2 regions of the Citrobacter sp. CFNIH10 genome follow, and region 1 is predicted to be linked to the other one. Evidence: predicted binding sites of a transcription regulator. Region 1 holds the regulator's gene; the other holds the start of a gene.
The links. The regulator CRP, encoded in region 1, controls carbon source genes, mostly activating them, when cyclic AMP is high. The targets are predictions, from matches to a motif close to ATGTGANNNNNNTCACAT.

Region 1 (4,179 bases):
AACGGTGCAGAATACGCACGCGGGTGGCGCCGTAACCGTTTTGCGTCACAAACAGCACCGTCATCAGGATCCAGTAAGGCTTCGGCAGATGCAGCGCGGTTCCCATCAGACTGGCGATGCTGAGCATGACGCTGATCCGCCCGGCGCTGCGGAGTGCCGGAGATTTCAGCGAGAGGTAGTTTTTCAACGCCGGCAGCAGCGGTAGCCGACGCTGCTTATCGGCCATCAGATCGCGGGCGTACAATGGTCGCTGGGTGCGCAGTACGCGGGCGATACGGCTGAAGTGCCAGTAACAGAACTGCCCGACGGGGTTATCCGGATGCTGATGAGCAATTTTTTCCAGCGCGCCAATCTGCTTTTGCATGGTGAACCGCGTCGGCAGCCGGTGATACAGAATGTCATCCGCCAGTACGCGCAGGCGAGCGGCGACCGTTTGCGCCGTCCAGCGTATCACCTGCTCCGCGTGACTGCGCTCGACCAGCTTTTGCACCTCTTCCGGTTGATGCAAACTGACGGAGATATGTTCCTGCAGATCCAGCGCTTCCTGAAAGGCGCGCAGCATCCGCTTATAGTCATTATTGTGATGCGCCGACAGCATGTGCATCTGCTGATAGCACTGGGTGATGAGGTCGACGGCCTTCTGCTGGCGCACCAGAAGCGGCGGCAGGGCTTTTTCCGGGTCGGTATGCTGGGTCAGCATGCTGTATTTCGCTTCGCAGTAATCCGCCAGTTCCCGGTACAGCAGGCTCAGCGACTCGCGCAGCGGCTGTTCGCGCCAGAGCCAGAACCAGAACCAGTTAAACAAGCCATACCACAGCGTGCCCAGCGCGTAGATCAGCAGCGGTTCCCAGACCGGCATATTTCCCGCGAGGCTCAGTGTGAAAATCGCCGCGATCAGCGAGGCCGGAAGCAAACGCGCGTGAAGGGAGCTCAATTCAGCGGTGACGCCGAGCGTGAGCGTCAGGCCGGTCAGGATCAGGGGTAACGGCACCGCTTGCGTCAGCAGCAGCTGCATGATCAGGCTACAGCCGGCAAACAGCGATGCACCGATAATCAGACGTTTGAAAAAGCGTTTGTGCGGAGTATCAAGCCCGGCAATGTTGCAGCAGGCGGGAACGAGAGAGAAGAGCAGGCCCAGATGTAACTGCCCGATGATCAGTCCGACGGCCACGGGCAAACAGAGCACCAGCGTTTGACGTAGTGCATAATTGATTTCTGGGTGATAAATCAGTCTGCGCCACATTGGCAAAACAAAAATGACGCGCTAGCGGGTAGCGCGTCATTTCCGATGAGATTAACGAGTGCCGTAAACGACGATCGTTTTACCGTGAGCGGAGATCAGGTTCTGATCTTCCAGCATCTTCAGAATACGACCAACGGTTTCGCGAGAGCAGCCAACGATCTGGCCAATCTCCTGGCGAGTGATTTTGATCTGCATGCCGTCCGGGTGAGTCATCGCATCAGGTTGTTTCGCCAGATTCAGCAGAGTCTGGGCGATACGACCGGTCACGTCGAGGAAGGCCAGGTTACCGACTTTCTCTGAAGTGACTTGCAGACGGCGAGCCATTTGGGAAGAGAGGCGCATCAGAATATCCGGGTTCACCTGGATCAACTGACGGAATTTCTTGTAAGAAATTTCAGCCACTTCACACGCTGTTTTCGCCCGAACCCATGCGCTACGTTCCTGGCCTTCTTCAAACAGGCCCAGTTCGCCAATAAAATCACCCTGATTCAGATAAGAAAGGATCATTTCTTTCCCTTCCTCATCCTTAATCAACACTGCCACTGAGCCCTTAACGATGTAGTACAACGTTTCTGCTTTTTCACCCTGGTGAATCAGCGTGCTCTTGGACGGGTACTTATGAATGTGGCAATGAGACAAGAACCATTCAAGTGTCGGGTCTGTTTGCGGTTTGCCAAGCACCATGCGCGATTATCCTCTGTTATAAGCTGTCTCCAGAGCCAAAAAATGCCGCTGTCTCTGGGGTTGCAAAAATGTGCTTCCCGCGTCCTGGGAAGAGGCTGTCAAAAACTCACTGCAGCCTTTAATGTGAAGTCCTCTGCATACATGCAGTACATCAATGTATTACTGTAGCATCCTGACTGTTTTAGCATAGCTTTAGCCGTGTGTCTCCTGGTGTCTCGCTTCAGCATGACGGAGGTCGCCTTCCGTTGCGAGAATTGTTATGTACGCGTAATCTGTCAGGAAAATTGACGCACTGGAGTTAAAAAATATGCAAGCGCGTGTTAAATGGGTTGAGGGGTTAACCTTCCTTGGTGAGTCGGCTTCCGGACACCAGATTTTGATGGACGGTAACTCTGGTGATAAAGCGCCGAGCCCGATGGAAATGGTGTTGATGGCAGCGGGCGGTTGCAGCGCCATTGACGTGGTTTCTATCCTGCAAAAAGGCCGTCAGGATGTGACGAACTGCGAAGTGAAACTGACGTCAGAACGTCGCGAAGAGGCGCCACGCCTGTTCACCCACATCAATCTGCACTTTATTGTCACCGGTAACGATCTGAAAGATGCCGCCGTTTCGCGTGCGGTCGACCTGTCAGCGGAGAAGTACTGCTCTGTGGCGCTGATGCTGGGAAAAGCGGTCAACATTACCCATTCATATGAAGTGATTGCGGCGTAATTTTTCCTGTCGCCGGATGGCGGCTAGCGCCTGGTCCGGCCTACAGATCCCTGATTTGTAGGCTCGATAAGCGTAGCGCCATCGCGCACTTCCCATCGTTTATTCGATCTTCTTGCCTTCCATCAGTCGCTGCACCAGCGGCAACATGATGAGTTCCATTGCCAGCCCCATTTTGCCGCCAGGTACCACCAATGTATTGATGTGGGAAATGAATGACCCCTGCAGCATCGCCAGCAACCAGGGGAAATCGATTCCTTCCAGATTACGGAAATGAATCACGACAAAGCTCTCATCCAGTGATGGAATGCCTTTGGCCGCGAATGGGTTCGAGGTGTCGACGGTGGGAACGCGCTGGAAGTTAATATGGGTGCGGGAGAACTGCGGCGTGATGTAGTTGATATAGTCGTCCATCGAACGCACCACCGAATCCATCACCGCCTCACGAGAATGGCCTCGTTCGCTGGTGTCGCGGATAAGCTTCTGGATCCACTCCAGGTTAACGATGGGGACCACGCCGACCAGGAGATCAACATGTCTTGCGACCTCATGCTGGGGCGTGACGACGCCGCCGTGCAGGCCTTCATAGAACAATACGTCGGTGGGTTCCGGCAGGGGTTGCCACGGGGTAAACGTCCCCGGTACCTGATTCCATGGCACGGCTTCATCATAGGTATGCAGATATTTACGCGACTGGCCTTTGCCCGTCTGACCGTACTCAATAAACGTCTGCTCCAGTAGACCGAAGTCATTGGCGTCGGGCCCAAAATAGCTGATGTGGCGTCCGGCGTCGCGTGCTTTGCGGATCGCCATATCCATTTCCGGACGGGTATAGCGGTGAAAACTGTCGCCTTCCACCTCGGCTGCGCGCAGGTTGAGCTGCGCAAAAATTTTACGGAACGCGAGGCTGGTGGTGGTGGTCCCCGCGCCGCTGGATCCTGTTACCGCAATCACCGGATGTTTGGCAGACATGTTAACTCCATCAATAAATTGATTTTTTATTATAGTCGGCCGATAGCGTGCGGGTTATTCGCGAAATTGCTTGCGCGGCATGATATTGACGGTTTCGTGCAACTCAGACCACACCAGCACCGCTTCGCCACACTGTAACTGGCGTTTGACGTCGGCGACTTTTTGTTCAAGGGTACGTTCATGTTCACCATAATCGGTACCTTCGCGCAACACAAAGCTTTCGATCAGATTGTCCAGCGTCTCGGGGGAAAGGTCCTGCCAGGGGATTTGCATGATTAGGCCTCCAGATACGGTGTCAGCCAGTCAGGGATGCGCGATTCCAGCCACATTTCTGGCCGACGTAGCGTCCCGCCAATAAATCCAACGTGCCCGCCATGTTCGGTTAACTGATATTCCACCTGCGGCGGTAAATCTTCTGCTTTGGGGATCACATGATGATCCATAAACGGGTCGTCTTTCGCGTGAATGATCAGCGTCGGAATGGCGATGTCGCTGAGCAAGGGCATGGCACTGCACTGACGATAGTAGTCGATAGCATCGGCGAAGCCGTGAATTTTGGCAGTGATCAGAT
Region 2 (4,179 bases), 1.3 Mb from region 1:
GCATCACCCCAGGCGATCGGTTGTACGCCTTTCCAGCGTTCGTTGAGGAAGTCTGACAACTGGGTAATGGACTGCGCAGCGGTGGTGATGTTAAAGCGTTGCAGCAACCCGGCGGCACGGCAGGCGCAGAGCTCGCCCTGACAGGTACCCATCCCCACGCGGGTGCGACGACGGAGATCAAGCAGGCTGTTGACGTTTAAATTTTCGACAGCGTACTGCACTTCACCCGCGGTGACGGCTTCACATTCACAGACCAGACTGCGGTGCTGACGACCATGACTCAGCCATGCTGGCGTACGGTCGCCGTGGCGATACACCGCGGAGCCTCGCAGTGGGGCTGGCAGAGAGATCACGCGCTTCAGCGTGCTTTCCGTGGGTTCCTGCGAGCCCGGTAGCAGCGTGTCTGCAGTGATGCAAGGACGCGTGTTACCCAGTTTCCGACAGACCGCGTCGGTGGCCCATTCCGCCATTAGACGATAAGTCATCAGTTTGCCGCCGGTAATCGTGATAAACCCGTCCAGGCCGTCGCGTTTCGCGTGATCGAACAGCACAATGCCGCGACTGACGTTACGACCGCTGGGATCGTCATCGCTTGCCACCAGTGGACGCACCCCGGAGTAGGCGCGCAGAATGCGCGTTTTCGCCATGATCGGCGCCAGCTTTTCACCTTCGCGCAGCAGAATATCGACCTCATCGGCGGTGACGCGGTTGCTGTCGATATCATTGTAATCAATGTGGGTTGAGGTGGTGCCAATCAGCGAAATGGTATCGCCGGGTACCAGAATATCGGCGTCGGAAGGCTTGCGGCAGCGGTTAATGACGTGTTGGTTGATGCGGTGGTCCATAATGAGCAGCGACCCTTTCGCCGGGAACATGCGGATACTCAAATCGGCATATTCCGCGATCCGCTGTCCCCAGATCCCGGCGGCGTTCACCACCACCGGCGCATGCAGCGTTTGCGTTTCGCCATTGAGATGGTTGCGCACATGGACACCGCTAACGGTCGCGCCTTCACGGATCAACCCCGTCACTTCGTGGGCGGTCAGGATAATGGCACCGTGCTCTTTCGCATCAAGCATGTTGGCTGCAGTCAGGCGGAACGGATCGACCGTTCCGTCCGGCACTTTGACCGCGCCGATCAGCTGTGGGTTCACCGACGGTTCGATAATCCGCGCCTGTTGCGGATCGATCGCTTCTGCCCGAATGCCCGCTTCTTCACAGGCACGGATAAAGGTGGCCTGAAAGGAAAGCTCATCTTCGGGCAGGGTAATAAACAGACCGTCCGTCGGCTCAACGCAGTGGCGGGCGATACGTTTCAGAATTTGGTTTTCGCTGATGCATTCGCGGGCAGATTCGGCGTCAGTCACCGCATAACGCGCGCCGCTGTGCAGCAGCCCGTGGTTACGACCGGTCGCTCCGGTCGCAATATCATGACGCTCGACTAAAATAACACGGAGTCCACGCAGCGCGCAGTCGCGGGCAATCCCTGCGCCAGTGGCACCACCCCCAATGATAATCACGTCACTGGTTTGCGAGTCGCGAGTTTTCATTGTTTTCCCTCACAGTTCGTTTTTTATCATTTAGCCACATAAAAAGCATGATTTGTTTGATTTCGCGCATATTCGCTCATAATTCGAAAATGAAACGTGATTTCGTGCGCCTTTCTGAACATTCATCATAAATCTGTAACAATATGTGCTGTAATTCACATTCACGGCATGTATCTTTGCATAAGATCGCGACCAACACTGGAAGCAGCGGGGGTTGCGTGTACCACCTGCGGTGTTTACTACTTATAAAAGACGGGCCACGGAGGCTACATTATGTTGAGTATTTTTAAACCAGCGGCGCATAAAGCTCGCTTGCCTGCAGCGGAGCGCATAAAGCTCGCTTGCCTGCAGCGGAGATCGATCCGACATACCGCCGGCTTCGCTGGCAAATATTCCTGGGGATATTCTTTGGCTATGCCGCGTACTATCTGGTGCGCAAGAACTTTGCCCTTGCAATGCCTTACCTGGTCGAGCAGGGGTTTTCACGCGGTGATTTAGGTTTTGCCTTGTCGGGGATCTCTATTGCCTACGGATTTTCGAAATTCATCATGGGGTCGGTTTCGGATCGCTCGAATCCGCGCGTTTTCCTGCCTGCCGGTCTGATTCTGGCCGCGGCAGTGATGCTGTTCATGGGCTTTGTACCGTGGGCGACATCGAGCATTGCTATTATGTTCGTGCTGTTGTTCCTCTGCGGATGGTTCCAGGGAATGGGCTGGCCGCCGTGCGGACGCACCATGGTGCACTGGTGGTCGCAGAAGGAACGTGGCGGGATTGTCTCCGTCTGGAACTGTGCGCATAACGTCGGTGGCGGGATTCCTCCGCTGCTGTTCCTGCTCGGGATGGCCTGGTTTAACGACTGGAAAGCTGCCCTGTATATGCCAGCGTTCGGCGCCATTCTGGTGGCTATTTTCGCTTTCGCGCTGATGCGTGATACGCCGCAATCCTGTGGCCTGCCGCCCATCGAAGAGTACAAAAACGACTATCCGGACGACTACAACGAGAAAGCGGAAGAAGAGCTGACCGCGAAGCAGATCTTCATGCAGTACGTTCTGCCGAATAAACTGTTGTGGTACATCGCGATTGCGAACGTGTTCGTTTATCTGCTGCGTTACGGCATTCTCGACTGGTCTCCAACCTATCTGAAAGAAGTGAAGCACTTTGCGCTGGATAAATCCTCCTGGGCCTACTTCTTCTATGAATATGCAGGGATCCCTGGCACGCTGCTGTGCGGCTGGATGTCGGACAAAGTGTTCCGTGGTAACCGTGGCGCGACCGGTGTGTTCTTTATGACCCTGGTGACGATCGCTACCATCGTTTACTGGATGAACCCGGCAGGTAACCCGACCGTCGATATGGTTTGTATGATTGTGATCGGCTTCCTGATTTACGGTCCGGTGATGCTGATTGGTTTGCATGCGCTGGAACTGGCACCGAAAAAAGCCGCAGGGACGGCAGCGGGCTTTACCGGCCTGTTTGGTTACCTCGGCGGTTCCGTGGCGGCCAGCGCCATCGTCGGCTACACCGTGGACTTCTTCGGCTGGGACGGCGGTTTCATGGTGATGATCGGCGGCAGCATTCTGGCGGTGATTCTGTTGATTGTGGTGATGATCGGCGAAAAACGCCACCATGCTGAGATGCAACTGAAACGCAACGGGGGCTAAGTGAATGAAAAAAACACTGAAAAACCTGAGCCTGACGCTGATGATGGCGGGCGCGGTAATGGGAAGTCATGCCCTGGCCGCCAGCAACACGGATAAAGTTGTGATTGCCCACCGTGGCGCGAGCGGCTACCTACCGGAACATACGCTGCCCGCGAAAGCAATGGCCTACGCGCAGGGGGCGGATTATCTGGAACAGGATCTGGTGATGACCAAAGACGACCAACTGGTCGTCCTGCATGACCACTATCTTGATCGCGTGACGGATGTCGCCGAGCGTTTTCCGGATCGTGCACGCAAAGACGGTCGTTATTACGCCATCGACTTTACGCTGGACGAAATCAAATCTCTGAAATTTACCGAAGGGTTTGATCTGGAAAATGGCAAGAAGGTGCAAACCTATCCTGGGCGTTTCCCGATGGGTAAATCGGATTTCCGCGTGCATACCTTTGCTGAAGAGATCGAGTTTGTTCAGGGACTGAACCATTCTACCGGCAAGAACATCGGTATCTATCCGGAGATCAAAGCGCCGTGGTTCCATCATCAGGAAGGGAAGGACATTGCGACGAAGACTCTGGAAGTGCTGAAACAGTACGGTTACAGCGACAAGCAGGACAAAGTCTATCTGCAAAGTTTTGATGTAGCAGAACTCAAGCGCATCAAAAATGAGCTGGAACCTAAAATGGGGATGGATCTGAACCTGGTGCAGTTGATTGCCTATACCGACTGGAATGAAACCCAGGAGAAGCAGCCGGACGGCAGTTGGGTCAATTACAACTACGACTGGATGTTCAAACCCGGGGCGATGAAACAGGTGGCGGAATATGCGGACGGCATCGGTCCGGATTACCACATGCTGATTGACGAGAAGTCGACGAAAGGCAATATCGTCCTGACAGATATGGTGAAAGAGGCCCACCAGAATAAGATGGCGGTTCATCCTTATACGGTGCGCGCCGATCAGTTGCCGG

Region 2: the regulator CRP is predicted to act here: its motif matches at 1,694-1,711, upstream of glpT (glycerol-3-phosphate transporter).

What each region holds. Positions count from the first base shown of each region.
Region 1 is NZ_CP026216.1:827,971-832,149, reverse strand. Features, by position in the region: gene C2U53_RS07465 (YccS/YhfK family putative transporter) at 1-1,243, opposite strand, end outside; gene crp (cAMP-activated global transcriptional regulator CRP) at 1,295-1,927, opposite strand; gene C2U53_RS07445 (OsmC family protein) at 2,235-2,639, shown strand; gene C2U53_RS07440 (phosphoribulokinase) at 2,739-3,608, opposite strand; gene C2U53_RS07435 (YheU family protein) at 3,663-3,881, opposite strand; gene C2U53_RS07430 (hydrolase) at 3,884-4,179, opposite strand, start outside.
Region 2 is NZ_CP026216.1:4,742,205-4,746,383, reverse strand. Features, by position in the region: gene glpA (anaerobic glycerol-3-phosphate dehydrogenase subunit A) at 1-1,550, opposite strand, end outside; gene glpT (glycerol-3-phosphate transporter) at 1,892-3,211, shown strand; gene glpQ (glycerophosphodiester phosphodiesterase) at 3,216-4,179, shown strand, end outside.